2 regions of the Telluria sp. LT2P80 genome follow, and region 2 is predicted to be linked to the other one. Evidence: predicted binding sites of a transcription regulator. Region 2 holds the regulator's gene; the other holds the start of a gene.
What was found. Region 2 encodes NrdR, which represses ribonucleotide reductase genes. Its sites were predicted from a motif close to CACNANATNTNGTG; they were not measured.

Region 1 (15,656 bases), on a different contig from region 2:
GGCCTGGCCCAGCCTCGAACTGACGCTGAACGACCTTGACGACAAGCCGCTGGTACGCCGCGTGTTCGCCCCGCGCGATTACGCCGGCGCCGCCGCTGCCGCGCCCACCGGGTTCGCCGCACGCGGCGAGCAGCAGGTGCGCATCCATTTCAGGCTGGAGGGCGCAGAGCCGTCCGGCTACCACATCGCAGTGTTCTATCCATGAAAGCCTCACCATGACCAAAACCGCCCTGATCTGCGGCTCGCTCGCGTTCGACAAAATCATGCAGTACCACGGCCGCTTCGGCGACACGCTGCTGGCCGACCAGCTGCACCGCGTGAACGTGTCGTTCCTGGTGCCGACGCTGCGCACCGAATACGGCGGCTGCGCGGCCAATATCGCCTACAACCTCAAGCAGCTGGGCGGCGAGCCCCTGATGATGGGCACCCTGGGCCAGGATGGCGGCGACTACCTCAAGCGCATGCAGGAACAGGGACTCGAGACGCGCGGCGTCCGCACGATCCCCGAGGCCTACACCGCGCAATGCTTCGTGACGGCCGACCAGGACAACAACCAGATCAACGCCTTCCACCCGGGCGCGATGGAATACTCGAACCAGAACAACGTCGCCGACCAGGGCGCGATCCGCGTAGCGATCATCTCGCCCGACGGCCGTGACGGCATGATCAAGCACGCGCGCGACTGCGCCGAACAGAAGGTGCCGTTCATGTTCGATCCGGGCCAGCAACTGCCGATGTTCTCGGGCGAAGAACTGATCACGTTCATCGGCCAGGCCAGCTACCTGGCGTGCAATGACTACGAATTCGAGATGGTCATGGACCGCACGGGCCTGAGCCATGCCGACATCGCGGCGCGCCTGGAGGCGTTGATCATCACGCGCGGCGAGGCCGGTTCGGACATCTACGCAAACGGCGAGCACATCAAGATTCCAGCCGTGACGGCCACCAACGTGGTCGACCCGACCGGCTGCGGCGACGCCTACCGTGCGGGCCTGCTGTTCGGCATCACCAATGATCTGGATTGGGCCACGAGCGGGCGCATCGCCAGCCTGCTGGGCGCAATCAAGATCGCCTCGGCCGGTGGCCAGAACCACCATTTCACGCCGCAGGAATTCGACGCGCAGTTCGAGCAGGCGTTCGGCAGCAAGTTCCGCTAAGCCGAAGGCGCCGCCGGCGCCGCCCGTGACATAAAAAAAGGCCTCTGCATGCAGAGGCCTTTTTTACGGTCGGGTGGTTCAAATGTAGCCGAACACCTGCCGCAGCACGAACAGCAGGATCTGGATCAGCACGAGCGCCACCAGCACGGACAGGTCCATGCCGCCGATCGGCTTGACGACGCGCCGGATCGGCTGCAGCAATGGCTGATTGAGCGCGTGCACGAACGGCGCCAGCGGCGCATTGGGATTGACCCAGCTGAAGACCGCTTCGATGATCAACAGCGCCATGAAGCCGTACAGGATCCACGTCAGGAAGCGATGCAGCGCGTACAGCAGCATCGTCTCGCCGCTGGCGCCGGCCAGCAGCAGCACCGTGCTGGCCAGAAGGACCACCAGGAAGGCGCCGATGAGGCTTGCCCAGTCGTAGCCGCGGGTACCGGGCACCACGCGCCGCAGCGGCATGACCAGCCAGTCGGTGATGGTATGGACGAACTGGCGAATCTGGTCGGGAAGACGCACGCGGATGGCATTCGTCCAGAAGCGCAGCAACAGCACCCCACCCAGCAGGCCTGCAACGATATCGACGATAAACTGAAGAATGGACAGCACGGACTCTCCTCAAAAAAAAACCGCTGTGCGAAGGCTCACACAGCGGCATTGTGCCTGAAGCGCGCCCCACTTGCCATGCTGCGCAAGACGCGCGGCAGGCAGGGGCGTTTGCGATTACGGACGGCTGCTGGTCGGGAATGGCCAGGCGGTTGGCGCGATCACGCTTTTTGCTGCAGTGGTCGCTGCCGGTGCGGCTGCAGGCGTGTCACCCGCTTTCGCATCAGCCGCTGCCGGCTTGGTCGCTGCCTTCTTGGCGGCTGGCTTCTTCGCTTCTGGCTTGGCGTCGGCCTTGCTGTCCACTTTCGCGTCTGCTTTTGCATCGGCTTTGACGTCAGCCTTCGCGTCGGCTTTGACTTCCGGCTTGGTGTCAGCTTTGATGTCGGCCTTGATGTCGGCTTTCATGTCCGGCTTCGCGGCAGCTGGCTTGGTGGCGGCTGGCTTGGCGGCGACGGTCTTGGTCGCAGCGGTCTTGGTGACAGCTGGCTTGACGGCGGCCGTTTTGGTAGCAGCAGGCTTGGCAGCAGCGGTCGTGGTCGCGGCAGCTTTGGTCACGGCTGGTTTGGCCGCGGCGCTGGTGGTGGTCGCTTTTTTAGCGGCTGGCTTGGCAGCAGCGGTTTTGGTGACAGCCGGTTTGGCTGCGGTTTTGGTCACCGTTGCTTTTTGCGCTGCCGGCTTTGCCGTTGCTTTGGTCGTGGCCGCTTTTTTGGCGACTGGCTTGGCGGCTGTCTTGCTGGTGCCCGCTTTTGCGGTGACCGGCTTGGCTGCAGCTTTGGTCGTCGTTTTAGCGGCTGGCTTGGCGGCGGTTTTCTTTACTGCCGGCTTGGCTGCTGATTTAGCGGTCGACTTGGCCGGCGATTTCGCTGCCGACTTGGTGGTCGATTTGGTGGCCGATTTAGCAGTCGACTTGGTAGCCGATTTAGCGGTCGATTTGGTGGCCGATTTAGCTGGCGATTTGGTGGCGGCCTTGGCCGACGTTTTCGTGGCGGCAGGTTTGGCTGCTGGCTTGGCTGCTGCTTTCTTTGCAGCCGGCTTGGCTGCAGGTTTCGCTGCTGCTTTCTTTGCCGCTGGCTTGGCTGCAGGTTTCGCTGCTGCTTTCTTTGCCGCTGGTTTGGCTGCTGCTTTCTTCGCTGCCGGCTTGGTTGCTGCTTTAGCTGCTGGTTTGGTTGTTGCTTTAGTTGCTGACTTAGTTGCTGGCTTAGTTGCAGGCTTCACTGCGGACTTGGCAGCGACTTTCTTGGTTACCGGCTTCGCTGCAGTTTTAGCGGCGGTTTTGTTTACCGTTGGCTTTGCTGCAGTTTTGGTGACGGTTTTCTTTACTGCCGGCTTTGCGGACGACTTGGCGGTCGATTTAACTGCGGCTTTGGCTGCAGTGGTTTTGGTCGCCGTGGTTTTGGTCGCAGCGGTCTTGGTTGCAGTGGTTTTCTTTGCAACAGGTTTCGCCGTGGTTTTCGTCGCTGGCTTGCTCACTGCCCGGGCTGCCGGTTTGGCTGCTGCCTTGGTGGTGGTCTTGGCAGTGGTTGCTTTTGCCGTGGTGGTCTTGGCGGTGGTGGCCTTGGTCGTGGCCTTGGTCGCGGCTTTTTTCGCGACTGGTTTCTCTGCTGCAGCCTTTGCGGTCGACTTCGTCGTGGACGAAGGCGCGCTCTTCACTGCTGCCTTTACAACTGTTTTTTTAGCGGTTGCCATTTTAATTCTCCTTCATCTGCGATGAGAAATACGCTCAGGGTTTAAAACCCGCCAGGTCGTTGTTGACCGGCGAGTTATTCATCGACGCATGCCGAAGATCGATATGCGTCAATGAATCCGGCACCGGCTGAACTGCTGCAACTCCTCACAGTTGCAGCGCTTCAGCCAACGTCGACAGGCCACCGTTCCAGCGTCGTCACAGCGCTACCCTTGCGGGTGCGAAAAGAAAAAGCCGCCTTGCCTGAGCAATTGGTCAGGCAAGGCGGCTTGTTCTTTTCGCTTCGCTTCCGTGCATACTGTTTGGTTCAGCGCCCTATTATTCGATCGATTTGCCCGATGCCCGCGACAATATCACATCTTCTCGATTTGACAAATTCAATCGCGTAAAGTACGTGCTTTCTTTGTGTGTGCGCAACCGAGAATCGGAAACAAGCCGCGCAATATGAGAGGCCAAATAAGCAAGCGCGCCTGAATTGACAGGGATTCTGCAAATGACGCCGAATTCACGCGCGCCTTTCAACCCGCAGTTGAATCGATTCACAGATCGAACGGTCCGAACCAATAGATACTGTCGATCACGCCGCCGCGTTTGGCAATATAGGCCAGTCGAGTCTGGCAATTGACGAATACCGAATGGAACGAGCCGTCCAGTTGCCGTGCCATTCGCTCCACCGGGTGGCTGCCGAGCGGAACCAGGTAGACGGATCGCGGCGCCGCACCCGCCGGCGCGCCGGCCGTGGGCGCGACCACCATCTCCTTCGCCACCAGATCGAAACCGTGGTTGGTGGCGCGGACACGCGCGCCATCATCCAGCGCCAGGCACGCCGCATCGCGCGGCGCGCCATCCACGTGGTCTTCGAGAACCAGCGTCGGCTTGACCGCTGTGGGCGGCGTGCCGGCGCAGCCGGCCAGCAAGGCCGCGCCACAAAGCGCCAGCCTGAAGGTATGCGGAATCATGAAAGCCCCTGCCAATAGGAGATGCCCATCCTAGCGCATGCGCGGTCGCTTGTGCACGCGCATGTCCACTCTCGTGCCAGGTCGCGTCAGCGCCCCGGCGCCACGCGCCACAACGTGCCGCCGGCATCGTCGACCACCAGCAGCGCGCCATCGCGCGCGACTTCGACTGCCGCCGGCCGGCCCCACACATCGCGGTCGCTGACCACCATGCCGCTCATGAAGTCCTGGTACTGCCCGGTGGGCACCCCGTTCTTCATGAACACGCGCACGACCTTGTAGCCGGTGCGCACGCCACGGTTCCACGAGCCGTGCAGCGCCACGAACACATCGCCCTCGTACTCCTTCGGGAACGCACTGGTCGCACCCTCCGGCGCGTGGTACGCCACCATGCCCAGCGGCGCCGAGTGCGCCTGCAGCAGCACATCCGGGGTGATCGTCTTGCCCTTCAGGTCGGGCCGGTGACCCGCCAGGCGCGGGTCTTCGTTGTCGCCGATGTAGTACCACGGCCAGCCATAGAAACCGCCCTGTTTCACGCGCGTCAGGTAGTCGGGCGGCAGGTTGTCGCCCAGGGCATCGCGCTCGTTCACATTGCACATGACGTCGCCCGTGGTTGGCAGCACCAGCAAGCCCACGCAGTTGCGCAGACCGGTCGCGAAGGTGCGGCGGTTCTTGCCGTCCGGGTCGAACGCCATGACGGTGGCGCGGTCCGTCTCGACGCCCCAGGCGCCGCCCACGCCGTGCTCGCGCTCCCACTGCGCCAGCGGCACGGGCGGCGTGCGACCAATGTCGGCCGCGACGTTGGTCGCCGAGCCGATCGACAGCAGCAGCGTCTTGCCGTCCTTCGAGAACGCCAGCGTGCGCGTCGTGTGACCGCCACTGGTCTCGGACAGTTCGGCAATCACGGTTTCGGGCGCGCCGCGCGCCGTCAGGTCGCCATTGCGGTACGGGATGCGCACGACCGAATTGACGCCGGCCACATACAGATACTGCGGATTGGCGCCGCTCGGCCAGAAGGCCATGCCGTACGGACGCGCCAGTCCAGTAGCGAACACGCCGGCGCTGTCGGCCTTCCTGCCATCACGCGAGCGCAGCACCTTGATCGCGCCCGCGCCGGTCGCGGCCAGGAACACGTCGCCATTCGGCGCGCGCAGTGCCACGCGCGGCTTGTCGGCGTCCTGCGCGAACACGCTGACCGTAAAGCCGGGCATCACGGTCGGCAGCGTGCCGTTGGGCCGTGCCTGCACGCGCGCGCTGTTGCCGGCGCTGTCCGTGGCGAATGGCGTGGCCAGGTCGGTGGGCTTGATGTGCCAGACCTTGCCGGGCTGGTTTTCGGTCCAGGCGCCGGCGCGGGATGCAGCTTGTGCATCGGCTTTCGCAAGGGCTGGCGCAAGGGCTGGCACTGCGGCGGCAGTCTCAGCACCCTGCAGGCTGGCCAGGTAATCGATCAGCGCGCCGCGCTGTTTTGCGTCCGGCACGCCGACCGGCATGGTCGTGCCGGGCACGCGCTTAGCCGGGTCGAGCAGGAACATGTCGAGTTCGTCGCGCGTCCACACGGTGCCGCTCGCGCCGGCCTTGGCCAGCGCCGCCGAATAATTGAACCCGGCGACATCCGCCGCCTTGCGCCCGACAACGCCGAACAGGCCCGGGCCAGCCAGCTGCGCCATCCCGGTATCGACCGTGTGGCAGCTGGCGCAGTTGTTCTGGAAGATCGTGCGGCCAGCGGCCACCTGGGGCGCAGCGTGGGCGACTGAGACTGTCGCCAGGCCGGCGAGCATGAGGGCGTGCAGCAGCGTGGTATGGGCGTTCAAGGGTGTCTCCTGGTCAGGCTTGAAAGATCGCCATCATAGGTCAACACCGACGGGCTGCGCGCAACAGGCGAAAAAAAGCCCGGCTTTACCAGCGCCGGGCTTTTTGTTCGTGGCTGACGCAGGGCGATGGACGCCCCCGCATCAATCCCAGCTCAGCGTGCCGCCAGTCTGGTACTCGGTCACGCGAGTCTCGAAGAAGTTACGCTCTTTCTTCAGGTCGATCATTTCGCTCATCCACGGGAACGGGTTTTCTTCGTTCGGGAACAGCGACTCGAGGCCGATCTGCACCGCGCGGCGGTTGGCGATGAAGCGCAGGTAGCCCTTGAACATCGGGGCGTTCAGGCCCAGTACGCCGCGTGGCATCGTGTCTTCGGCGTAGCGGTATTCGAGGTCGACTGCTTCGATGAACAGGGCCTTGATCTCTTCGCGGAATTCCGGGGTCCACAGCTGCGGATTTTCCATCTTGATCGTGTTGATCACGTCGATGCCGAAGTTCACGTGCATCGATTCGTCGCGCAGGATGTACTGGTACTGCTCGGCGGCGCCGGTCATCTTGTTCTGGCGGCCCAGCGCCAGGATCTGCGTGAAGCCCACGTAGAAGAACAGGCCTTCCATCAGGCAGGCGAAGACGATGATCGACTTGAGCAGCTTCTGGTCGTTTTCCGTGGTGCCGGTCTTGAATTCAGGGTCGGTCAGCGTGTCGATGAACGGGATCAGGAACTGGTCCTTGTCGTGGATCGACTTGACTTCGTTGTAGGCGTTGAAGATCTCGGCTTCGTCCAGGCCCAGCGACTCGACGATGTACTGGTAAGCGTGCGTGTGGATCGCTTCCTCGAACGCCTGGCGCAGCAGGTACTGGCGGCACTCGGGGGCCGTGATGTGGCGGTAGGTGCCCAGCACGATATTGTTCGCGGCGAGCGAGTCGGCCGTCACGAAGAAGCCCAGGTTGCGCTTGACCAGGCGGCGCTCGTCTTCCGACAGGCCGTTCGGGCTCTTCCACAGCTCGATATCGCGCTGCATGTTCACTTCTTGCGGCATCCAGTGGTTCGCGCAACCGGCCAGGTACTTGTCCCATGCCCATTTGTATTTGAATGGCACGAGCTGGTTCACGTCGGTCTGGCCGTTGATGATGCGCTTGTCGTCGGCGTTGACGCGTTTTGCCACTTCGGCGGCAGGCACGATGGCGAGGCCGGCGTCGGCTTGCGGAGCGCTTGGTGCGCTGGTTGGTTCGTCGTCCCAGTTAAGCATGGTGGTCCCTTCTGTGGTGCGCTGGCGCAGCGACTGCGGCCCGGGCACGTTGATGCGTTGGTTATTCGTGTTGTCGGCGACTGGCGCCGTTGTACTTGCCGGGGGGCGAGCCGGCCTTGCAGGCGGCTCGCCTCCCTTACTCAGTGACTGCGAGGGTTACTGGCAGGCTTCGCATTCCTCGAAACCATCGTCGCCCGGACGCAGATAGCAGGCGGCGCCATCTTCTTCGGTCGCTGCTGCCGTCGCCGTCGCCATATTCGCGGCCGGTGCCGGTGCCGGAGCAACCGGCGCTTTCTCGCCGGCCGACAGGCCACCGGACAGGCCGCCCGAGACCGACACGGCGTTCAGCGCGCCGGTACGGGTGGTCGACTTTTCCAGGTGCGTCGCAGCGATCGTGCGCAGGTAGTAGGTCGTTTTCAAACCACGGAGCCACGCCAGCTTGTAGGTTTCGTCCAGCTTCTTGCCCGATGCGCCGGCCATGTAGATGTTCAGCGACTGGGCCTGGTCGATCCACTTCTGGCGACGCGACGCAGCATCGACCAGCCACTTCGGCTCGACTTCGAATGCCGTTGCGTACAGGTCGCGCAGGTCTTGCGGTACGCGGTCGATTTTCGACAGCGAGCCGTCGAAGTACTTCAGGTCGGCGATCATGACTTCGTCCCACAGATCACGCGCCTTCAGGTCACGCACCAGGTACGAGTTGATCTCGGTGAATTCACCCGACAGGTTCGACTTCACGTACAGGTTCTGGAACGTCGGCTCGATACAGGCCGAGACGCCGATGATGTTCGAGATCGTCGCGGTCGGAGCGATTGCCACGCAATTGGAGTTGCGCATGCCGAACTGCTTGATGCGCTCGCGCACCGGGGTCCAGTCCATCTTCGACGACGTATCCTGCTCCAGGTACTGGTTGCCACGTTCGTCGGCCAGCAGCTGGATCGAATCCTGCGGCAGGATGCCGCGGTCCCACAGCGAACCCGTGTAGGTTTCGTAGCGGCCACGCTCTTCGGCCAGTTCGGTCGAGGCCAGGTAGGCGTAGTAGCAGACCGCTTCCATCGACGTGTCGGCGAACTGCACCGCCCGGTCGGACGAGAACGGGATGCGCATCATGTGCAGGCAATCCTGGTGGCCCATCACGCCCATGCCGACCGGACGGTGGCGCAGGTTCGAGTTGCGCGCTTTTTCGACGGCGTAGTAGTTGATGTCGATGACGTTGTCGAGCATGCGCATCGCGGTGCGGATCGTCTTTTGCAGCTTGACGTGATCCAGGCCATCGCCCTTCATGTGCTGCGGCAGATTGACCGAGCCCAGGTTGCAGACGGCGATTTCATCGGCGCTCGTGTTCAGCGTGATCTCGGTGCACAGGTTCGACGAGTGCACGACGCCCACGTGCTGCTGTGGCGAGCGGATGTTGCACGGGTCCTTGAACGTGATCCATGGGTGACCGGTTTCGAACAGCATCGACAGCATCTTGCGCCACAGGTCGAGCGACTCGATCTTTTTGAAGACGGCCATTTCGCCGCGCTCGGCCTTGGCTTCGTACGCCAGATAGGCTTGTTCGAAGGCCTTGCCGGTCAGATCGTGCAGGTCGGGCGTCTCGGATGGCGAGAACAGCGTCCAGTGCGACTTTTCCATCACGCGCTTCATGAACAGGTCGGGAATCCAGTTCGCCGTGTTCATGTCGTGGGTGCGGCGGCGATCGTCGCCCGTGTTCTTGCGCAGGTCGAGGAATTCTTCGATGTCGAGGTGCCAGGTTTCCAGGTAGGCGCAGACAGCGCCCTTGCGCTTGCCGCCCTGGTTGACCGCGACGGCCGTGTCGTTGACCACTTTCAGGAACGGAACCACGCCCTGCGAGCGGCCGTTGGTGCCCTTGATGCGCGAACCGAGTGCGCGCACTGGCGTCCAGTCATTGCCCAGGCCGCCGGCGAACTTCGACAGCAGCGCATTTTCTTTGATGGCGTCGTAGATGTCTTCCAGGTCGTCGCCGACGGTGGTCAGGTAGCACGACGACAGCTGCGAACGGCGGGTGCCCGAGTTGAACAGGGTCGGGGTCGAGCTCATGAAGTCGAACGACGACAGCAGGCTGTAGAACTCGATGGCGCGCGCTTCGCGGTCGTCTTCACGCAGGGCCAGGCCCATTGCCACGCGCATGTAGAACGCCTGTGGCATTTCGATGCGCACGTCGCGCACGTGCAGGAAGTAGCGGTCGTACAGGGTCTGCAGGCCGATGTAGCCGAACTGCAGGTCGCGGTCGGCGACGATGGCCTTGGCCAGGCGCTCAAGGTCGTACTTGCCCAGTTCTTCGTCGAGCAGCTCGTTGGCGATGCCCTTGGCGATGTATTGCGGGAAGTAGGTCAGGTATTCGGCGGCGGCGCCGGCTTGCGCCACTTCGCGGCCGAAGACTTCCTTGCGGATCGTGTGCAGCAGGATGCGGGCGGTGACCTGGCTGTAGGCCGGGTCTTTTTCCATCAGCGCGCGCGCAGCCAGGATGGCCGACTTGTGCAGCTCTTCGACCGGCACGCCGTCGTACAGGTTCTTCATGGTCTCGGCCAGGATCGCGTCAGCGTCGACGTGCTTTTCGAGGCCGGCGCAGGCCGCGCCGATCAGACCGATGACGGTGTTGATGTCCAGCAGGCGACGCTCGCCGCCATCGACGACGTGGATCTGCGGCGCGACGACGGCGCCACCGCCACCAGCGGCTTCTTTCGCGGCGCGGCGCTCTTCCATGCGCTTGGCGCGGTACAGCACGTATTCACGCGCGACATCGTGTTCGCCCGAACGCATCAGCGACAGCTCGACCTGGTCCTGCACGTCCTCGATATGGAACGTGCCGCCGTTTGGCTGGCGACGCACCAGCGCGGTGACGACGTTGTTGGTCATCTGCTCGACCAGCTCGCGGATGCGCGCCGACACGGCGCCCTGGCCGCCGGCGATTGCCAGGAAGGCCTTGGTCATTGCGACCGAGATCTTGTGCGGCTCGAACGCCACCACCGAACCGTTGCGGCGGATGACGCGATAGTCGCCACGAGCGACGATGTCGGCCGGGGTGCTGCCGGCGGGCGCCGATCCTGGGGTGACATGTTGGTTAATCGAACTATTCTGTGCTGTTTGCATTGCGCCTCCAGGAGCGGTCGGACCGCCGTTGTCTACATGGCAACCGTCTTGCCGTATTGCGCAAACCCGGTCCGTCAACAAATTAAAAAACGATGCCCTGCCAGCCGGTGGCCTGTGGTGGCAAACCAGAGAAGCAGGGTAAGAACTAGTAAATATTTCGTGTCGACAAGTGCTTAATTAACCGATCAATGGATAAGTTTGTGTGCAACTTGTGGACAACGTATGAACAACTCGCCGCAGCCCGCAATCCTGGTGCCTTTTCAGTCACTACCACTATATCTAGTGCCGGGCGTTGATATCAGACTAATTGTAGTACCTCGTTTGCGGTACAGGCAAGCAAATAAATGTCCAAAATTTTCAGTTTTATCGCGTGCGAGCCTTGACTTTCGAGAGTCGCCATAAGCACGGGGAGTACGCGGTAAGCGACTACTAACCTTAAAAAAACCGTGGGGAAATGACCGGGCCGCGGGCCCGCCGCCCGGCTGCAGACCAGCCGTCAATCGTCCGGCGCGCTGATGTCCAGCTTCTGCATCTGGTAGCGCAACTGGCGGACACTGATGCCGAGCAGGCTGGCGGCCTGGGTCCGGTTGAACTGGGTTTGCTGCAGGGCGCGGCCGATGATGTCGCGTTCGACCTGCTCCAGGTATTCGGGCAGGTTGCCGGGCAATTCGGCGGGACCGACGCCCGGCGGCGCCGATACCGTTGGCGCGACGGGTACGACCGGCGCGGCCGGAGCGACTGGCGCCGCGGCAGCGGGCGGCGTGACCGCCGGCGGTGCCAGTTCGGCCCGTGCCGGTTCGATCGGCCGCGCCGCCTTGAGCGACAGGTCGCCCACTTCGATCACGCCATCGTTGGCAAACGCCAGCGCCCGCTCCAGCACGTTTTCCAGCTCGCGCACATTGCCGGGGAATGAATACGCCCGCAGCGCGTCCAGCACCCCGGCCCCGAGCGTGGCCTGCCCTGCCCCGGCCAAACGCTGCAGGATGCCGCTCACCAGTGGCGCCAGATCGTCCAGACGCTCGCGCAGCGGCGGCAAGCCCAGCTCGATCACGTTCAGCCGGTAGAACAGGTCTTGCCTGAACTTGCCTGTTTCGACGCAGCGCGCCAGGTCCTGGTGCGTTGCGCTAATGATGCGCACGTCGACCGGTTCCTCGACCGTCGCGCCGATCTTGCGCACGCGCCGCTCCTGGATCGCGCGCAGCAGCTTCACTTGCATTGCCAGCGGCAGGTCGGCCACCTCGTCGAGCATCAGCGTGCCGCCGTTAGCCGCCTGGAAGAAGCCGTCGCGCTCATCGGACGCGCCCGTGAAGGCGCCCTTGCGGTAGCCGAAGAACTCGGCCTCCATCAGCGTTTCGGGAATCGCGCCGCAGTTCACTGCGATGAACGGTTTGGCGGCGCGCGAACTCTGGGCGTGGATCTCGCGCGCGGCCAGCTCCTTGCCGCTGCCGGATTCGCCCGTGATCGAGATCGGCGCCATCGAGCGCGCCAGGCGGGCGATCTGGGCCCGCAATGCCGCCATCGCGGGCGAGCTGCCGATCATGCGCGAGTCGGGCGCAGCGCCGTCACCGAGCGCCGCGCTTTCGGATTGCTTGAGCGCCGCGCGCACCATCACGCGCAGCGCGTCCAGCGCCACCGGCTTGGCGATATAGTCGAACGCACCGGCCTTCAGCGCCACCACTGCGTTTTCGGCGCTGCCGTAAGCGGTGATCACGGCCACCGGCGTGCCCTTGCCCGACGCGCCGATTTCGCGCACCAGTTCGAGGCCCAGGCCGTCCGGCAGGCGCATGTCGGTCAGTACCAGCGCGTAATCGCGCTCGTGGAACAGCGCGCGCGCCTCGCGCAGCGTGGCGGCGCTGTCGACGTCCAGGCCCATCTTGAGCAGCGTGATCTCGAGCAGCTCACGCAGGTCGGCCTCGTCGTCGAGTACCAAAACGCGCGGCGCGCTCATGACGGCTTCCCGGCCACGTCAGGCAAGGGCAAAGGTGATGACAAAGCGGCCACTGGCCTTGCGCGGGCCCAGCGCGGACGGGTCGAACCGGTATTCATAATCGAGTTTCGCATCGTTGTTGAGGCACAGTTCGCGCGCCAGGTAGAGTCCAAGGCCGGTGCCCTTGCTCGAGGTGGTATAGAACGGCTCGAACAGGTGGTCGCGCACTTCGGGCGTGATGCCGGGGCCGTCGTCCTGCACGTGCAGCTCGCGCCGCCCGGCGGCATCGCGCGCAGGAAAGATGCGGATGCTGGCCGGCTGGCGGCTGGCATAGCGCACCGCGTTGTTGAGCAGATTGAGCAGGACTTCATGCAGGTGCAGCGGATCGAAGCGCACGGCGCTGCCGCCCGGATCGCCGATATAGACTATATCACCGGCCAGGCCATGGATTTCACAGAACTCGGCCTTGAGCTGTTCGAGAAACGCGCCCAGCGGCACCGGCTCGCCGTTGGGCTGGGCCTTGCGCGACAGCTGCAGGATGTCTTCGACCATGCGGTTCACGCGCGCCACATTGTCGCCGACGATTTTCAGCAGCCGCACTTCGGCCGGGCCATGCAGGTCTTCGGCCAGCAGCGCCGTCGCGTGGCCGATGGCCGACAACGGGTTACGCACCTCGTGCGCGATGCTGGCGGTCAGGCGCCCCATCGACGCCAGCTTGAGTTGCTGCGCCTGGTTTTCGATGGCGCTCACGTCCTGCATGAAGATCACGCTGCGGCTACCGCCCTCCCCCACTGCATCGGCCGGCGCGGCGACACGGGCAAAGCGCAGCTTGACGTGCACCGGCTGGTCGCGCCGGCCGCGCACGTCACCGGCGCCGTCACCTTCGCGATACGGCTTGACGGTGACGAAGGCCGTATCGTTCTCGGGCGCGGCAAGCCAGGCATCGAACGCTTCGGCCAGCGGTTCGAAGGCCGGCGCCGCGTGCAGCAGGAAGCCCGACGTGTCGGCCTGCAGCCCGAGCATGCGGCGCGCCGCCGGATTCCCGGTAAACACCGTGCCGTCGGCGCCCACCACCAGGATGCCGTCGCCCACGTCGGCAATCACGATTTCATTGATCGCCTGCTGGATGCGCAGGTCGGCGCCGCGCTGGGCTGCCAGTTCTTCCTGCCCCAGCAGACGCGCGGCCATGCGGTTGGTTACCAGCACGGCGGCGAAGAAGGCTGCGCCAAACAGGCCCGCCTGCATCAGCGGCGGATCGAACCCTTCGACCAGTTGCCACACGCTCAGGCCCAGCAAGAACAGCGTGGCCACCGCCGCCGCGAACAACGCCAGCAGCAAGGGCGCAAGGATCGCCGCGCCGGCCAGCGGGAACAGATACAGGATGCCAAGGCCGCTGCGCAGGCCGCCGGCGGCCAGATACAGCAGCGAAATGACCAGGAGGTCGAGCGCAACCTGCACGCCTAGCTGCACCAGGAAGCGGCGCTGGCGGCGCGCGGCGAACGAGAACACCAGCGCCATGATGGCGTAGCCCAGGCAGATCTGGGCGACCTGCTGCGTGACGCGCAGCGTGCCGTTCTCGAAGTTAACACCGAAATACAGCAGCAGTACCAGCGCGATGACGATGCGCGTGAGCGTGAAGGTCTGCAGCGAGCGCCACAGGGCGACGCGCGCTTCGGGCGACAGGATGCGGCGTTGCGTCAAGGCCGGCCTGCGCCTACGGCGGCGGCAGGCGCACGTGGCCTGGCGAACAGTAGTCGTGGCCGTCGGCGCGCACCGATTCGGACGCCGGGAAGTACATGCCGCAGTGGGTACATTGGGCCATCGCTTCGATCTGCACCGGCGCCTTGGCCGCGCCGGGGCGCGCCTGCGGCGGTACGGCCGCACGTTTGCTCATGGCGCGCAGCTTGTTGCGCACCGCGAAGACGACGAGGGCGATGAAGGCAATCCAGAATAATAGTCGCATCAGATGGTTCCCCGGTGCAGGATAACTTCGAGCACGAAACGGCTGCCGACATAGGCCAGCGCCAGCGTGGCAAACCCGGCCAGCGTGAAGCGCAGCGCGGTCTTGCCGCGCCAGCCTCGCCAGCGGCGCCCGGCCAGCAGCGCCGCGAACAGCGCCCACGACAGCAGCGCGAACACGCTCTTGTGGTCGAGCAGCAGCGGCCTGCCGAACACCTGTTCGGAGAACACGAAGCCAGACAGCACCGTCAGGCTGAGCAGGATGAAGCCGATCCAGATCACCCGGAACAGCAGTTTTTCCATGGTAAGAAGCGCCGGCAACTGGTCGAGCGCGGCGTCAAACCGGCCGCCACCAGCGGTGCGGGTGTGCAGCCGCGCTTCCTGCAATGCCATCAGCACGGCGTGGAAGGCGGCAATGGTCAGGGTGCTGTAGGCCAGCACTGCAACCGCGATATGCCAGCCAAACGCCGGCGACTTGCCGGCCAGCGGCGTCAGGGTGCCGGGGAACAGCAGCGGCAGCAGCGCGGCCACGGCGGCGAACGGCATCACCAGGCGGCGCATGCCGTCGAGGGCGAAATTGCGGTTTTCGAGCCAGTAGGCGGCCACGGACACCCACAGCGCGGACGACAGCATGATGGCGAAACCGACACGCAGCCGGCCCGGCACCATCACGTCCATGCCGAGCGAGACGCCGTGCAGCGCCCATGCGCCGGCCGTCACGGCCGAGATGGCCGGCGCGCGGCGCGATGGCAGCAGGGCGCATACCGCGTACAGGAAAGCCGCGGCAAGGAAGAGGAAATTCTGCATGACGGGAGTCTACACCATTGCATGGTGCCGCCGTGGGGTAGGCGGATTTTTCGCCCACCTGGCATGCGGGCGGCGCCGCCCACGCTTTCCTCCAGTGCAAAACGCCACGGTTTGCTGAAAAAATGTGCGCCTGCCGTCCGCCGGAAGAACCAGCAGCACCTGCGCAAGGTAAAATGCCGCTTTGGCGGCGCTCGCCCACCGGCATTTTGCTCGGGACCGCGCGTCCGATGTGCCCTTACTAATTAGGTTGAACATGCTAGATAACCTCACCCAACGCCTTGCCAAGGTCGTCAAGACCATGCGCGGCGAGGCGCGCCTCACCGAGGCAAACACTGCAGAGATGCTGCGCGAAGTGCGCATGGCCCTGCTCGAGGCCGACGTGGCGCT
Region 2 (15,656 bases):
TGACGCAGGACGGGACTGACGCCGTCATCACCGTCACCGACAACGGCGTCGGCATTCCCGCCGCCTCACTGGAATCGGTGTTCGAGATGTTCAGCCAGGTGGGCAGCAACCGCCAGCACGCGCAGGGCGGCCTGGGCATCGGCCTGTCGCTGGTACGCCAGCTAATCGATTTGCATGGCGGCACGGTCAGTGCGCACAGCGAGGGCATCGGCAAGGGCAGCACGTTCGTGGTCAGGCTCGCGCTCGCTCAGGCGACAGTGGCGCCGGCGCCTGCCAACGCGCCAGCAGCACTGGGCGCGCCAGTCGGGCCGCTGCGCATTCTCGTCACGGACGACAATGTCGATGCGGCGGTGACGTTGTCAATGCTGCTCGAGATGGAGGGCCACGCCGTTACGGTCGCCCATGACGGACAGCGGGCGCTGCAGGTGGCCGCGCAATACCGGCCGGACATGGTGTTTCTTGATATCGGCCTGCCGGACATGTCGGGCCACGACGTGGCGCGCGCCTTGCGGCAGATCGCCGGGCTTGAACGCTGCACCATTGTCGCTGTTTCCGGCTGGGGCGCGCAGGACGACCTGGCGCGCTCGCGCGCCGCCGGCTTCGATGCGCACTTCACCAAGCCGGTGGACTCGAGCCGGGTACTCGATTACCTGGCGGTGGTCGCTGCCAGCATGCGCTCGACGTAGCGCGCAATCAGGTCGATCTCGAGATTGACGCGCGAACCGGCCGCCAGGTGGCGCAGCGTGGTGACCTCGATCGTGTGCGGAATCAGGTTGATCGAGAAGCGGCAGACTTTCTGGCCGCCCTCTTCCAGGTCAGCCACGCGATTGACGGTCAGCGACACGCCATTGACGACGATCGACCCCTTATAGGCCAGGAATTTGCCCAGCTCGTGCGGCGCATCGATGATCAGTTCGCGCGATTCGCCGACCGGTTCGAAGCTGTGCACGACGCCCAGGCCGTCGACGTGGCCCGACACCAGGTGCCCGCCCAGGCGCTCGGCCAGCGTCAGGGCTTTCTCGAGGTTGACTTCACCGGGCGCGTCCAGGCCCACGGTCTTGTTCAGGCTTTCGCGCGAGACGTCCACCGTGAACCCTGTGGCGCTCTTTTCGGTGACGGTCATGCAGGCGCCGTTGATGGCGATCGAGTCGCCCAGACCCACGTCGGCCAGCGACAGCGGGCCGGCATCGATGGCGAGACGCACGCCGGCGTCCAGGCCGCCGGCCAGCGGCGCAACGGAAGTGATGGTGCCGACAGCGGCGACGATTCCAGTAAACATACGACGTTATTCCTTGTTGGGGGTAGCAGAGGATGGGGAAGCAGCTTCGGCAAAGCGGGCCAGGATGCGCAGGTCGTCGCCCACGCGCGTGACGTCGTGGAAGCGCAACTGGCGCCGCTCGGTCAGTTGCGTGAGCGGCGGCAGGTCGAACATCCCCTGCCCCGGGCCGATCAGGCTGGGCGCCAGGTAGACCAGCAATTCGTCGACGCAGCCTTCGCGCACGAGCGAGGCATTGAGCTTGCTGCCCGCTTCGACGTGGACTTCATTGACTTCGCGCCGGCCCAGTTCGCGCATCAGCGCCGGCAGGTCGACCTTGCCGTGGGCGTTCGGCAGGTACAGCACGTCGTGGCCGGCGGCGCGCAGGGCAGCGGCTTTCTCGCCGCCCGGTTGTTCGGCTGCGGCGATGAGCCAGCACGGTTCGCCCTGCAGGATGTGCGCATCCAGAGCGATCTCGAGGCGGCTGTCGACGATCACGCGGCGCGGCTGCATCGGTGTGGCCAGGCCCCGTACGGTGAGCTGCGGGTTGTCGGCCTTGACGGTGCCGATGCCGGTGACGATCGCGCTGGCCCGCGCGCGCCAGGCGTGGCCGTCGGCGCGGGCGTCGGGGCCGGTGATCCACTGGCTTTCGCCGCCGGCCAGGGCCGTGGCGCCATCCAGGCTGGCGGCCACTTTCAGGCGCACCCACGGCAGGCCGCGCACCATGCGCGAGAAAAAGCCGATATTCAGTTCCTGCGCTTCGCACGCCATGATCCCGGAGCGCACGGCGATGCCCGCTGCTTCCAGCTGCGCCAGGCCACGACCGGCGACGAGCGGATTGGGGTCGACCATGGCCGCCACCACGCGCCCCAGGCCGGCGGCGATCAGCGCGTCCGAACAGGGCGGCGTGCGGCCGTGGTGGCTGCACGGTTCGAGCGTGACGTAGGCGGTGGCACCACGCACATCGTTGCCGCGCGCGGCGGCGTCGCGCAGCGCCTGGATTTCAGCGTGCGCCTGGCCGGCCGGTTGCGTGTGGCCGGCGCCGATGACGACGTCGTCCTTGACGATCACGCAGCCGATGCGGGGATTGGGCGCAGTGATGAACATGCCGCGCGCCGCCCAGGCCAGCGCCGCGGCCATGCCTTCGGTGTCGTTGAGAATCGGTTGGCTGTCGTGCGTCACGTGGTCTTTCATCGGTGTGCATCGTGCAATGCGCTTGGTTTCAAGCTTGTTGTCAGTCTTGTTTCAGGGCGGTGCGGCGACGCCATCGCAGCCGGCGTCATGCGCCGGGTTGCACAGGCGCGGGCGGCCAAGCAGATTGATTTTAATACGACGTACCCCGCCGCCGTGGAACAGCGACAGCGTGCCCGGCCGTGCCGCGGCGCTGCTCGTATCGCTGCAACTGCGTCCCGCGCCATTGTAGGCGATGTATTGCGGGGCTGCAGGGCTGGCAAAGGAATAGCTCACCTGCACCCCCTGCGGCAGCGTGGCGCGCACGGCCAGAATCTCGTCGCCTGCGCCCGCCTGGCGATTGTTGTCGCGATCGACGTACACGGTCCAGCCGCGTGACCAGTCGATGCCGGCTGCGTCGTTCGCTGTGAGGATCACGGGTTCGTTGCGGGCAATCGCCATCGATCGGGTGAGCTGGACTGCACTGTAGAGGTCGCCTGCGGCCACGCGCAGTTCCTGGCCCTGCACGATCCGGTGCAGGCCGGGCGCCGCCAGCGACGACGTGATCGCCACCATGCCCAGCACCACGGCCAGTTCGGCCATCGACAGGCCGGTGCAGTGGCGGCGCAGGATCGCGCGGGCCAGCGTGGCCTCAAGGCGCGTTGTCATGGCCAGCAGCGTGTGGACTGGCCGCTTGCGCCAGTTGAGCCGCTCGAACCACCAGCCCCGCTGGCGCCCTGCGCGCCGGTGCTGTCCAGCGTCAGCGTGCCGCATTCCGGATCGGCAAATGCAGTATTGACATTGACCGTGCCGGGCCGCGCACGCAGCACGATGCAGGCGGCAATCGTCTGCTCGGGACAGGCCTCGCCGTCGAGCTCATAAGCACTGGCTGCGGCGCTGTTGCCGAGCCAGGTGCGGAACTGGCCCGCTTCAAAGGCGCCCGTGGCCATCGAGAACGCGACATAGCTGTGATGCTGGGCGCGGTATTGCTCCTGGCGCTGCATCAGGTCGAGCAGCGCCAGCTGGGCTTCGACCCGGCGCGCCTTGACGATCTGGCGCGCATACGACGGATAGGCCACCGATGTCAGGATGCCGACGATCGCCAGCACCAGCAGCAGTTCGATCAGCGTGAAGCCATTGCGGTGTCGGGTCATGATGTGCTCCTGTTTGCCCCTGTTTGCCCGGGTACGTCATTCGGATGCCGCGGCGACCAGCGCGGACCAGTTGCCGATCTCGCGCCAGCCGACGCGCCGGCCATGCCCGCCGGCGGGTGGCAGGCGGTAATAGGCCTGGACGGCGGCCCCGGCGCCCTGCATGCTGCCGGCACCGCGCGCGGCGATACGGTAGAGCGGGCCGTCGGCGGACGCCGGCATCAGCTCGATCAGGTAGCGTGGCGTCTCGAGTGGCAAGCCGCCGTCCCCTGTGGGCAGCGTGGCGCCGGTGAAGGTGCCGAACGGGATGGCCGGGCCGTCGTCAAGCGCCAGCCGGGCCAGTTGACCATTGGCGTCGGCGTCGTGCGCGCACAAACCGTTGTACGGCCGGGCGCCCAGGCACGCGCCGACGAAGGCATCCGCACTGCCGCTGCGGATCGCGTTGGCGCGCGCCGAGCCTGGCGCTGCGCCGCCGTCGATATCGTGTTCGGCATCGAGCAAGGCGGCGTGGGCCATGTGCAGGGCCAGCGCGCGCTCGCGTTCGTATGCCGCGGCACGGGTGCTTTGCAGGGCGCCGCGCGCCGAGGCGATGCCTGTCATGAGCACGGCCAGCATCAGCACCAGCGCGGTGATGAGCGCGATGCCGGCCTGGCGCCGTGGGATAGGGAAACGCTGATGGCGCATACGCTGCTCAACGCGGCGCGACCGGCGGCGCAGATGGCGGCACGCCGGGTGGAGCGACAGGCACCGCAATTGGCACCGCGACTGGCACCGCGATCACCGCGCCATACACCTTGTGCATGCGCGCATCGCCGTCGCGATCGAGGTCGGCCGCCGCCAGCCGGACACCTAGATCGGCAGCCGCCAGCGCACCGTCATACCCCGGACCGAACAGCCAATGGACGAGGCCCTCACCGGCATCAGGCGCCTGACGCGGCCCATGCAGCAGCAAGCCGACCCGTACGCTCGCAACGTGCTTCCAGTGGCTGCGCGTACGCAGGTCGGCGGCCAGCTCATCTGGAGTCGACCCGGCCAGCACCAGCGCCGCGTCGAGCGCCCGGATCGCGCTGGCGTTCACGTATCGATTGGGCGCGCCATCGCCATCGGTATCGAGTCCGTACAGCACCTGGAAGCTGTCGACGTGGCCTGCCACGGCATCGGACGACCAGTTGCCGGCGCCCCGGTATTTGCAGCGCAGTTCAGCGTCGCCCTGCGCATTGCGTGCTACATAAAAAATGCTCCAGCCTTCCTGATCGCGATGCACGGGAAAGCCAGCGCAATCGAGCGTGCCGCCGTCGCCATGCGGCGGCGCGCCGGTGCCGGCAAAGCGCAGCGCCAGCACATCGCTGCCGTTGACCGTCGCCGGAAGCGGCGCATCGATGCCGGCGCCGGCATGGGTCAGCGAGGCAGCATCCAGCCCGGCGATCGCGGCAGGTAGCGCAGGATCGATCACCGGATGCGCCGCCCAGTCGACGTGGCCTGCCAGGCGCACGGCGCGCGCCAGCGCATCGAGCGCGTAGCGACCGGCGTCGTCCATCTCGGCCGCTTCGAGCAGCGCCGCATGTGCACGTGTGGCGCCGATCAGCAGCGAGCCAGCCGCCAGCAGCACGGCCAGGCCGAGCGTCATCGCGACCATGAATTCGGCGATGGTAAAGCCAGCCTGACGCACACACCGGTACCGATGGATCCTCATCGCGCCACCATCAGCACGAATGCCGGCAGGTCATCGTTGCCGTGCCAGCCGATCTTGATGGCCACGGCCGCATGCGCCCCGCCGCTGCACGCCCACCGATAGCGGCGACTGCCGGCATCCCACGGCGCCGCATCGCGGCATACGGCAATGCGCCCGCCGGGAAAACGCCGGTGCACGAGCAGGCGCGTCTCATCGAGATCGAAGGCCGCCAGCGCCAGCGGATCGCATGCGGCAGTGCCGAAGCACGCGGCGGCGGCGACAGGCGGGCCGTCGGCAACGGCGTCGTAATCGAGCGACAGATAGGGATTGCCCGCATCGGGCAGGCTGGCCAGCGGCAGATTGGCGCCAATGCGCGCCGCCAGCGAGCTTGCCAGCTGGCCCGCTTCGGCCATCAGCGCTGCCTGCTGTTGCGTGCGCTGCGCCGCCAGCTGGGCCGCCCCGGCGCCGACGATGCCGATGGCGAGCACGAACAAGGCCACCAGCACTTCGATGAGCGTAAAACCGTGGTGTGAATGGTTGCGCACCCAAGCCTCCCGATAACGAGCTACGACGTTATCAGGCCGGCTTTGCACGCCCGTGCGTCGGCGCAAGCGTACGCCGCGCCAATCGGGGAACCTTGAAAAGGGATTAGTTGTCGAGCTTGCGCTGGTGCCCGACTTCGGCCAGCGCTGCCTGGAAGGAATCCAGGTCTTCGAAATTCTTGTAGACCGATGCGAAGCGGATATACGCGATCTTGTCGAGGCCCTTCAGCTCTTGCATCACGAGCTCGCCCACATGGCCGGTATCGACTTCGCGCAGACCGCTGGTGAGCAGCTTTTCTTCGATGGAGGCAACGGCCTTGTCGATCGCTTCGGCTGCCACCGGCCGCTTGCGCAGCGCCAGCATCAGGCTGCCGCGCAGCTTCGAGGAGGCAAACTCGGTGCGGCTGCCGTTCTTCTTGACGATGATCGGCATCGACAGTTCGATGCGCTCATAGGTGGTAAAGCGCTTGTCGCACTTGCCGCAGCGGCGCCGGCGCCGGATGGCGTCCCCCTCCTCCGATACGCGGGTATCGAGGACTTGTGTATCTTCATGCTGGCAAAAGGGACATTTCATGGCGCCGGGGCTGCAATACTACATGGGGTACTTCCGGGCCGGCGAACCGGCCCGGAAGGCAAATCAGGCAGCGTAGACCGGATACTGGCTGGTCAGTTTCTTGACTTCGCCCTTGACACGCTCGATGGTCGCAGCGTCGTGCGGGTTGTCCAGCACATCGGCGATCAGGTTGCCCACGGTGACGGCGTCTTCTTCGACAAAGCCACGCGTCGTGAAGGCCGGGCTGCCCAGGCGAATGCCCGACGTGACGAACGGCTTTTGCGGGTCGTTCGGGATGCCGTTCTTGTTGCAGGTCATGTGCGCCTGGCCCAGGATGGCTTCGGCTTCCTTGCCCGTCAGGTTCTTGGCGCGCAGGTCGACCAGCATCACGTGCGATTCGGTGCGACCCGACACGATGCGCAGGCCACGTGCGGTCAGCGTGTCGGCCAGTGCCTTGGCGTTCTTGACGACCTGCTGCTGGTAGGTCTTGAACTCAGGCGTCAGCGCCTCCTTGAACGCGACGGCCTTGCCGGCGATGACGTGCATCAGCGGGCCGCCCTGGATACCAGGGAAGATGGCCGAATTGATGATCTTCTCGTGCTCGGCCTTCATCAGGATGATGCCGCCGCGCGGGCCGCGCAGCGACTTGTGCGTGGTCGAGGTGACGAAGTCGGCGAACGGCACCGGGTTCGGGTACTCGCCTGCAGCGATCAGGCCGGCGTAGTGGGCCATGTCGACCATGAAGTAGGCGCCGACGGCCTTGGCGACCTTGGCGATGCGCTCGAAGTCGATCTTCAGCGAGAACGCCGATGCGCCGGCGATGATCATCTTCGGCTTGTGCTCGTGCGCCTGGCGCTCGAGCGCCTCGTAGTCGATGTCTTCTTCAGCGGTCAGGCCGTACGAGACGACGTTGAACCACTTGCCCGACATGTTCAGCGGCATGCCGTGGGTCAGGTGGCCGCCTTCGGCCAGCGACATGCCCATGATCGTGTCGCCTGGTTTCAACACAGCGAAGAACACGCCCTGGTTCGCCTGCGAACCCGAGTTCGGCTGCACGTTGGCGGCTTCCGCGCCAAACAGTTGCTTCAGGCGGTCGATTGCCAGCTGCTCGACGATGTCGACGTATTCGCAGCCGCCGTAGTAGCGCTTGCCCGGATAGCCTTCGGCGTACTTGTTGGTCAGTTGCGAGCCCTGCGCTTCCATGACGGCTGGCGAGGTGTAGTTTTCGGACGCGATCAGCTCGATGTGGTCTTGCTGACGGACGTTTTCCTTCTGAATGGCATTCCACAGATCCGGATCGACATTGGCCAGCGTATGGTCTTTAGCAAACATGTAAAACTCCAATCGATAGTAATCCAGGCAACGAGCGGCGCTGTGTGCGGGTGCGGGAGCCAAAGGGCGCGGGCAGCCGCGATCGAACGCGTACCGGTTGATGGCTGCCCAGGCGAACGGCGTATGGCGTCTCACGTTCCCCGGTGGGTACCCACCTTTGCCGCGCCGCGCACCAATCGGTGGCGCTTGTGCGGTGTTTCGCCAGTTACGTGAGACGTAAAGTCCGCAAATTGTACTGAACTCCCCATTGAAGGGCAAGGAAAGCGCCGTCCTGGTGACCCGCCGGGGCGTAATCGCCCGCCCGCCACGGCGTCCTGGTCATTTCGGCTACAATTTTGCAACCCTGCATCTGCCTGCGCACTGCTCCCTCACTGCCCTTTTCAAGGATTCATCATGATCGTCCTCATCACCGGCGCATCGGCCGGCTTCGGCGCCGAAATGGCGCGCACCTTCGTCTCGCACGGCCACCGCGTGATTCTGGCAGCCCGCCGCACCGACCGCATCGCCGATCTGGCAGGCGAACTGGGCGACGCCGCCCTGCCGGTAACGCTCGACGTCACCAGCCGCGCGTCGGTCGAGGCTGCGCTGGCCGGCTTGCCGGCCGACTGGAAGGGGATCGATGTGCTGATCAACAATGCCGGGCTGGCCCTGAATACGGTGCCAGCGCACGAAGTGCCGCTGGAAGACTGGGAAACCATGATCGCCACCAATTGCAAAGGCCTGGTGACGATGACCCGGCTCGTGCTGCCCGACATGGTCGCGCGCGGCAGCGGACTGGTCATCAATATCGGCTCGACTGCCGGCCACTACCCTTACCCGGGCGGCAATGTGTACGGCGCCACCAAGGCCTTCGTGGAACAGTTCACGCTCAATCTGCGCGCCGATCTCGTCGGCACCGGCGTGCGTGCCACCAATCTGGCGCCGGGCTTGTCCGGCGGCACGGAATTCTCCAACGTGCGCTTCAAGGGCGACGATTCGGCAGCAGCCAAAGTGTACGAAGGCACGACGCCGCTGAGCGCAAAGGATATTGCCGACACCGCGTACTGGATCGCGACGCTGCCACCGCACGTCAACGTCAACAGCATCGAACTGATGCCGACCTGCCAGGGCTTTTCGCCATTCACCATCAAGCGCGCCTGACCCGGCGAGTGACCGCGCGGCGGTTACGCTGGCACGCTGAATGGCAACCGATAGCGTGCCCGCCATTTGTGAGAAAATGTTACAGTGATTGGTCTTTTTGCCAAGTTTCAAGTCTACTACCGCTCAAAAGCACGATTTTGTGCGAGGGGTACGTAAGTAATTTCCACGCTCGACGGCCGGAAACGGTGATATCGAGAAGGAAACTCGCGTAGAATGTTTCTCATGTTCATGTATCGGCAGTAACAATGTCTTCAGTATTTAACTGGCCAGTCAGGGTGTATTACGAAGATACCGACGCTGGCGGCATTGTTTTCTATGCCAACTACCTGAAATTCTTTGAACGCGCCCGCACCGAATGGCTTCGGTCACTCGGCGTGCAGCAACAATCCCTGCTCGACGCGGACAACACTGCCTTCGTCGTCAAGAACGTGACCCTCGATTATCACGCTGCGGCGCGCCTCGACGACCAGTTGACGATACAAACCAGTGTTGCCAGGCTGGGCCGCGCATCGGTCCAGTTTCTGCAGCAGGCCTGGTGCGGTGAAACCCTGCTCAATACGGCGAGCGTGACCGTGTGTTGTGTCGATATTGCAACAATGCGCCCGCGCCCCTTGCCTGACCACGTGGCTGCTAAAATGCGTGCCGCCTGAATACATACCTAAATAAATAGCCCATGACCGTCACCCCAGACCTTTCATTCGTCGCCCTGATCGGCAATGCCCACGTGCTGGTGCAATTGATTATGGCCTTGCTGTTGCTGCTGTCGATCGTGAGCTGGACGTACATCTTCCGCAAGGTATTCGCGATCCGCGCCGCACGTGCGCAGACCGAGCAGTTCGAGCGCAGCTTCTGGGCCGGCGGCAATCTGCACACGCTGCACCAGAGCGCCAGCAGCCAGCGTGACCAGAGCGGCGCCCTGGCCCGCATCTTCGAATCCGGCATGGGTGAATTCATCAAGGGCAAGCAAGCGTCGCGCGAAACGCTCGACATGAACTCGGTGCTCGACGGCGCTCGCCGCGCCATGCGCGCCTCGTTCCAGCGCGAACTCGATGCACTGGAATCGCACCTGAACTTCCTGGCGTCGGTCGGCTCGGTCTCGCCGTACATCGGCCTGCTCGGTACCGTCTGGGGCATCATGAACGCGTTCCGCGGTCTGGCCAGCGTCGAGCAGGCCACGCTGGCCATCGTCGCACCCGGCATTGCCGAAGCACTGATCGCGACCGCGATCGGCCTGTTTGCCGCGATCCCGGCCGTGGTGGCATACAACCGCTTCACGCACGATATCGACCGCCTGGCCAACCGCTTCGAGAGCTTCGTCGAAGAATTCTCGAACATTCTCCAGCGCCAGTCGCGCTGATCCAGGGAGCCCGACCATGGCCTTTTCCAGCAGCATGCGCGGCGGACGTCGCCGCAAGTTCAAATCCGAGATCAACGTCGTGCCGTACATCGACGTGATGCTGGTGCTGCTCATTATTTTCATGGCAGTGCCAGCCAATCAGGCGCCGAGCGTGGTCAACCTGCCGCGCGCCGAGAAATCGGCGCTGCCGCCGGACACCTATATCCAGATTTCGATCGAACCCGAAAATCGCCTGTCAATCGGCGTGCAGGGCAAGGGCCGCGTGGCCCAAGAAGACGTGGCCGACCGCTCTGCCCTTCTGCAGCGCCTGCGCGCGCTGCATGAAGAACATCCCGATTATCCGGTGCTGATCGCGGGCGACCGCGAGAGCAAGTACGACGACGTCATCCAACTGATCTCGGAAGCCAAGAAGATGGGTATCAACCGGGTTGGCCTGGCCACCCAGTGATGTCGATGCATTGATGCCTAGAATATGCCCGAAATAAAGCCAGACAACGCCGGCGTGCCGTACCACGTGCCGCCAGAACCGAGCCGCCTGCCATCGTTCCTGCTGGCAGTGGCCGTGCACGCCGCGTTGCTGGCGTTTCTGTGGATCGGCGTGAGCTGGACGGCCAAGACGCCGATCACCGTCGAGGCCGAAGTATGGGACATGTCGGTACAGACGGCCGCCGCGCCCGAGCTGCCGCCCGAGCCTACCCCGGAGCCTGAGCCAACCCCTGAACCGGAGCCAGCGCCCGAGCCGACGCCGGAACCCGTGCGCACACCGCCACCGCCACCGCCACCGGTGGTCGAAGAGCCGGCGCCAAAGCCGGCACCGGATATCGCGCTGCAGCGCGAAAAGGAACGCAAGGCCGAGGAAGCCAAGAAGAAGGCGCTGGCCGAGAAGCGCGACGTGGAAAAACGCGAGCGTGACGAAAAGCTCGCCGAGCAAAAGAAGAAGGACGAGGCAGAACGCAAGCAGAAAGAGAAAGAAAAAGAGCTGCTGGCGAAGAAGGAAGCGGACGAGAAGAAGAAAGAAGCTGAAAAGGAAGCCGACAAGAAAGCGGCAGCGCTGGCCGCGGCGGAAAAGAAAAAAGAAGCGGACGAGAAAAAGAAAGCCGAACAGGTCGCGGCGGCGGCCGAGAAGAAGAAGGCGGACGCCGCCAAAGCCAAAGCGGCCGCTGCCGAAGACGCCAAGCTCGCGAAGCTGCGTGCCGACGAACTCAAGCGCATGGCCGGCGCCATGGGCAGCGGCGGCAGCGCCGCCAAGTCGACGGGCCCGAAATCGGACGGCGGTTATATTGCCGCGATCACGGCGGCGATCAAGAGCAGCACGGCCTATCCGGGCAACACCGATGTGTCGGGAAATCCACGCGCCACGTTCCGCGTCGACCAGTTGCCGACCGGTGAAATCATGTCGGTCAGGTTGGTGAAAAGCAGCGGTGTGCCAGAATTTGACAGGGCAGTGGAAAATGGTATCAAGAAAGCATCGCCACTGCCCAAAAAGAAGGACGGGACGGTAGAGCGTACGCTTGACGTGAATTTCTCGATGCGCGATTACGATTGATTCGGTTCGAACCAGTTTACAAGAGAAACTATGAAAAAAATCCATTTCCTGCTGTTTAGCGCTTCCCTCGCCATGGGATCGGCAGCCAATGCGCAGCTGCAAATCGAAATCGCCGGTGTCGGCAGCAACCAGATTCCGGTCGCCATTGCGGCCTTCGCTGACGAATCCGTCGCACCCGATAAGGTCTCGGCCGTCATCCGCGCCGACCTCGAGCGCAGTGGCGTGTTCAAGGTCATCGACGCTGGCCAGGTCATCAGCGACCGTGACGCCGGCAGCATCAACCTGGCCGCCTTCAAGGCCAGCGGCGCCGACGCGCTCGTGGTCGGCAGCGTGTCGAAGCAGCCAGATGGCCGTTTTGCCATCCGCTACAAGCTGATGGACACGGTCAAGGGCGGCGAAATCTCGCAGATGGGCGGCGAAGTGCAGCCCCGCTACACGCGCCTGCAGGCGCACCGCATTGCCGATGACGTCTATGAAAAGCTGACCGGCGTGCGCGGCATCTTCTCGACCCGCATTGCCTACGTGAAGGCCGACAGCGGCGCCAAGCGCTATATCCTGGCCGTCTCGGATGCCGATGGCGAGAACGAAGTCATCGCCACCCAGGGCAAGGAACCGATCATTTCGCCATCGTGGTCGCCGGACGGCTCGAAAGTCGCCTACGTCTCGATGGAAGACCGCAAGCCGGTCGTCTATCTGCAAGACCTGATGACGGGTCGCCGCAATGTGATATCGAACCAGAAGGGCAACAACTCGGCGCCATCGTGGTCGCCGGACGGCTCGACGCTGGCCGTGGCCCTGTCGAAGGACGGCAATACCGAGATCTATTCGGTCAATTCGGGCGGTACCGGCCACAAGCGCCTGACCAACAACCCGGCGATCGACACCGAGCCGCAGTTCTCGGCCGACGGCCGGACCATTTATTTCACGAGCGACCGCAGCGGTGGCCCGCAAATCTACAAGATGAGCGCAGCCGGCGGCAACGCCACCCGTGTGACGTTCAATGGCAGCTACAACATCAGCCCGCGCGTGTCGTCCGACGGCAAGACGCTGGCCTGGATTTCGCAGCGCGGCGGCGCTTACTCCTTATATGCGATGGACCTGGCCAGCGGCCAGGAACTGCGCCTGGCCGATGGGGCCACCGAACCGAGTTTTTCGCCTAACGGCAAGTACATCATGTATGCAACCAAGGGTGGCGGTCGCACCTCGCTGGCCGTGGTGTCTGTGGATGGACGAGTCAAGCAACGCTTGACGACCAAAGCGGGAAACATTCGGGAGCCCAGCTGGGGTCCCTTCATGAAGTAAGAAGTAAAACCTCAACATAACAGGAGAAAATCCATGCGCAACTTCAAGAGTGTAGCTTTCATCGTTTCCACCGCAGCCCTGCTGGCCGCTTGCTCGTCGCCAACCAAGCTGAACGAAACCCCGGTCGTCGAGAAATCGCCAACCCCGGCAGCGCCAGCTGCTGATCCACGCGACATCAACCCGGTCCAGACCGGCAGCGTCGATCCGCTGAACGACCCACAAGGCGTTCTGGCCAAGCGCAGCATCTACTTCGACTACGACAGCTTCGTCGTGCGCGCTGATGGCCAGCCAGTGGTCCAGAACCACTCGGCGTTCCTGACCAAGAACACGTCGCGTAAAGTCCTGATCCAGGGCAATACCGATGAACGCGGCGGCACCGAGTACAACCTGGCCCTGGGCCAGAAGCGTGCTGAAGCCGTCCGTCGTTCGATGGCGTCGCTGGGCGTGTCGGAAGGCCAGATCGAAGCCGTGTCGCTGGGCGAAGAAAAGCCAAAAGCCACCGGCAGCAACGAAGAATCGTGGGCTGAGAACCGCCGCGCAGACATCGTCTATCAATAATCGATTCGGCTGAACAAGCCGGACAGGTTCGATTGACAGGGGGCGGGACGCAGTGCAGACTGCTACCCGCCCCTTGTTTTATCTCAGCAACCGCCGAAGTCACCGGCTTAGTAGAAAGAACACAACGCTTATGCTCAAACTGTCCAAGTCCCGCCTCGCATGCCTCGTGCTGGCCCTGTCGATGCCACTGCACGCCGTCGCCGGCCCGTTCGACGACGAAGAAGCGCGCAAGGCCATCCTGGACCTGCGCACCAAGGTCGACAACATCACGCGCGACCTGACCGCACGCATCGACAGCAAATCGGACAAGACGGTGCAGATCGAAATGCTCAACCAGCACGAGCAGACGATGCAGGAAATCGCCCGCCTGCGCGGCCAGATCGAAGTGCTGGCCAATGAAGTCGCCAAGGCCCAGAACAGCCAGAAGCAGCTGTACGCCGACCTCGACGCGCGCCTGAAAAAGGTCGAGCCACGCGCCGAAGTGATCGACGGCCAGGCCGCCGAAGTGCTGCCCACCGAAAAGACCGCGTACGAAGCCGCCACCGCGATGTTCCAGTCGGGCGACTACAAGGGCGCCTCGGTCGCGCTGCAGGAATTCGTGCGGCAGTTCCCGCAGTCGCCGTACGCATCGAACGCGCAATACTGGCTCGGCAACACCTTCTACGCACTGGGCGACTACAAGAAGGCCATTGCGGCGCAGCAGGTCGTCACCACCACCTACGGCACGAGCCAGAAGGTCCCGGACGCGATGCTCAATATCGCCAGCAGCTACGCCCTGCTCAAGGACAACAAGAACGCGAAGAAGTCGCTCCAGACGCTGGTGGCGAAGTACCCGGATTCGAGCGCCGCGCAGACTGCGCGCGATCGGCTGGCGTCGCTGAAGTAACGGCAAAGGCACACCACACACCGGGCGCGGCATTTGACAGCGCCCGTGTCGCCCCCTATAATCTTGCTTCTTCGGGTCGTTAGCTCAGCTGGTAGAGCAGCGGACTTTTAATCCGTTGGTCGCAGGTTCGAATCCCGCACGGCCTACCAAAGATTCAGCAGAAAAGCCAACCTTCGGGTTGGCTTTTTTGTGTTCCGCTCATATTAGGATGATCCCACCATGACTTATGAAGATTTTCTCGACGAGGTGACCACGCTCCTCACGGAGATGTATGACCTCACCGACGAAGCGGCGATCAAGCTGGTGGTCGACGCGCAAGCCAACGATTACTTTGTCGCACACGACGACAAGGAAGAGCTGCGCACCGCCGAGCAAGCCAAGCTGGACGCCACCGCGCTCCACGAAGGCAAGCAGAACCGCAACCAGACGCAGCGCAAGCAGCAGCAGCGTCAGGTGCAGAAGAAAAAAGCCGTTTAAGCAGACATCGCCGCTCAGTGAAGAACCGTAGGGTGGACGGCTCTGCCGTCCACCCTACCGCGTGTCAAGCCGCTACGGCCGGATGCGCCTGCTTGCGGTACAAGAACTCCAGCACCTGCCGCCGATGCTCGGTATAGCGCGCATCCTGCGCCAGCGCCACCCGGTCGCGCGGCCGCTCGAGTTCCACGGCGACGATCTCGCCGATCGTGGCTGCCGGCCCATTGGTCAGCATGACGATCCGGTCGGACAACAGCACTGCCTCGTCCACATCGTGCGTCACCATCACCACGGTGGATTTCGTGGCCGCCACGATCTTGAGCAGCTCATCCTGCAAATGCGCCCGCGTGAGCGCGTCGAGCGCGCCAAACGGCTCATCCATCAGCAGGACCTTCGGCTGCATCGCCAGCGCCCGTGCGATGCCGACGCGCTGCTTCATGCCGCCCGAGATTTCATGCGGCCGCTTGGTTTCGGCGCTCGTCAGGCCCACCAGCGCCAGCGCATCCATCGTCCGCTCGCGCAACTGGGCCCGGGTTTCAAGTGAGCCAAACACCCGCTCGACACCCAGATGGATGTTCTCGTAGCACGTCAGCCATGGCAGCAGCGAGTGATTCTGGAACACGACCGCGCGCTCCGGTGACGGGCCGCCGATCTCGCGGCCCGCGCAGATCAGCAGCCCAGCAGTGGGCTTGAGCAAACCGGCCACCAGGTTCAGCAG

Region 1: AC56LW_RS06090 (ribonucleoside-diphosphate reductase subunit alpha) is a predicted target of NrdR. The motif match lies at 10,848-10,861, and genes of this name have one in related genera.

What each region holds. Positions count from the first base shown of each region.
Region 1 is NZ_JCASIO010000001.1:1,384,613-1,400,268, forward strand. Features, by position in the region: gene AC56LW_RS06050 (DUF3426 domain-containing protein) at 1-205, shown strand, start outside; gene AC56LW_RS06055 (carbohydrate kinase family protein) at 216-1,157, shown strand; gene AC56LW_RS06060 (YggT family protein) at 1,236-1,766, opposite strand; gene AC56LW_RS06065 (histone) at 1,881-2,318, opposite strand; gene AC56LW_RS06070 (hypothetical protein) at 2,281-3,474, shown strand; gene AC56LW_RS06075 (hypothetical protein) at 3,987-4,406, opposite strand; gene AC56LW_RS06080 (PQQ-dependent sugar dehydrogenase) at 4,493-6,214, opposite strand; gene AC56LW_RS06085 (ribonucleotide-diphosphate reductase subunit beta) at 6,356-7,462, opposite strand; gene AC56LW_RS06090 (ribonucleoside-diphosphate reductase subunit alpha) at 7,619-10,576, opposite strand; gene AC56LW_RS06095 (sigma-54-dependent transcriptional regulator) at 11,073-12,524, opposite strand; gene AC56LW_RS06100 (sensor histidine kinase) at 12,543-14,204, opposite strand; gene AC56LW_RS06105 (PP0621 family protein) at 14,218-14,466, opposite strand; gene AC56LW_RS06110 (cytochrome C assembly family protein) at 14,466-15,269, opposite strand; gene ffh (signal recognition particle protein) at 15,523-15,656, shown strand, end outside.
Region 2 is NZ_JCASIO010000013.1:27,303-42,958, forward strand. Features, by position in the region: gene AC56LW_RS22540 (hybrid sensor histidine kinase/response regulator) at 1-686, shown strand, start outside; gene AC56LW_RS22545 (riboflavin synthase) at 647-1,279, opposite strand; gene ribD (bifunctional diaminohydroxyphosphoribosylaminopyrimidine deaminase/5-amino-6-(5-phosphoribosylamino)uracil reductase RibD) at 1,286-2,449, opposite strand; gene AC56LW_RS22555 (GspH/FimT family pseudopilin) at 2,501-3,094, opposite strand; gene AC56LW_RS22560 (type IV pilin protein) at 3,091-3,579, opposite strand; gene AC56LW_RS22565 (pilus assembly PilX family protein) at 3,616-4,260, opposite strand; gene AC56LW_RS22570 (PilW family protein) at 4,268-5,269, opposite strand; gene pilV (type IV pilus modification protein PilV) at 5,266-5,793, opposite strand; gene nrdR (transcriptional regulator NrdR) at 5,897-6,364, opposite strand; gene glyA (serine hydroxymethyltransferase) at 6,428-7,675, opposite strand; ZMP/ZTP riboswitch at 7,775-7,894, opposite strand; gene AC56LW_RS22590 (SDR family oxidoreductase) at 8,069-8,815, shown strand; gene ybgC (tol-pal system-associated acyl-CoA thioesterase) at 9,061-9,465, shown strand; gene tolQ (protein TolQ) at 9,489-10,172, shown strand; gene AC56LW_RS22605 (biopolymer transporter ExbD) at 10,189-10,620, shown strand; gene tolA (cell envelope integrity protein TolA) at 10,645-11,718, shown strand; gene tolB (Tol-Pal system beta propeller repeat protein TolB) at 11,749-13,020, shown strand; gene pal (peptidoglycan-associated lipoprotein Pal) at 13,054-13,578, shown strand; gene ybgF (tol-pal system protein YbgF) at 13,709-14,464, shown strand; tRNA gene AC56LW_RS22630 (tRNA-Lys) at 14,538-14,613, shown strand; gene AC56LW_RS22635 (hypothetical protein) at 14,684-14,941, shown strand; gene AC56LW_RS22640 (ABC transporter ATP-binding protein) at 15,006-15,656, opposite strand, start outside.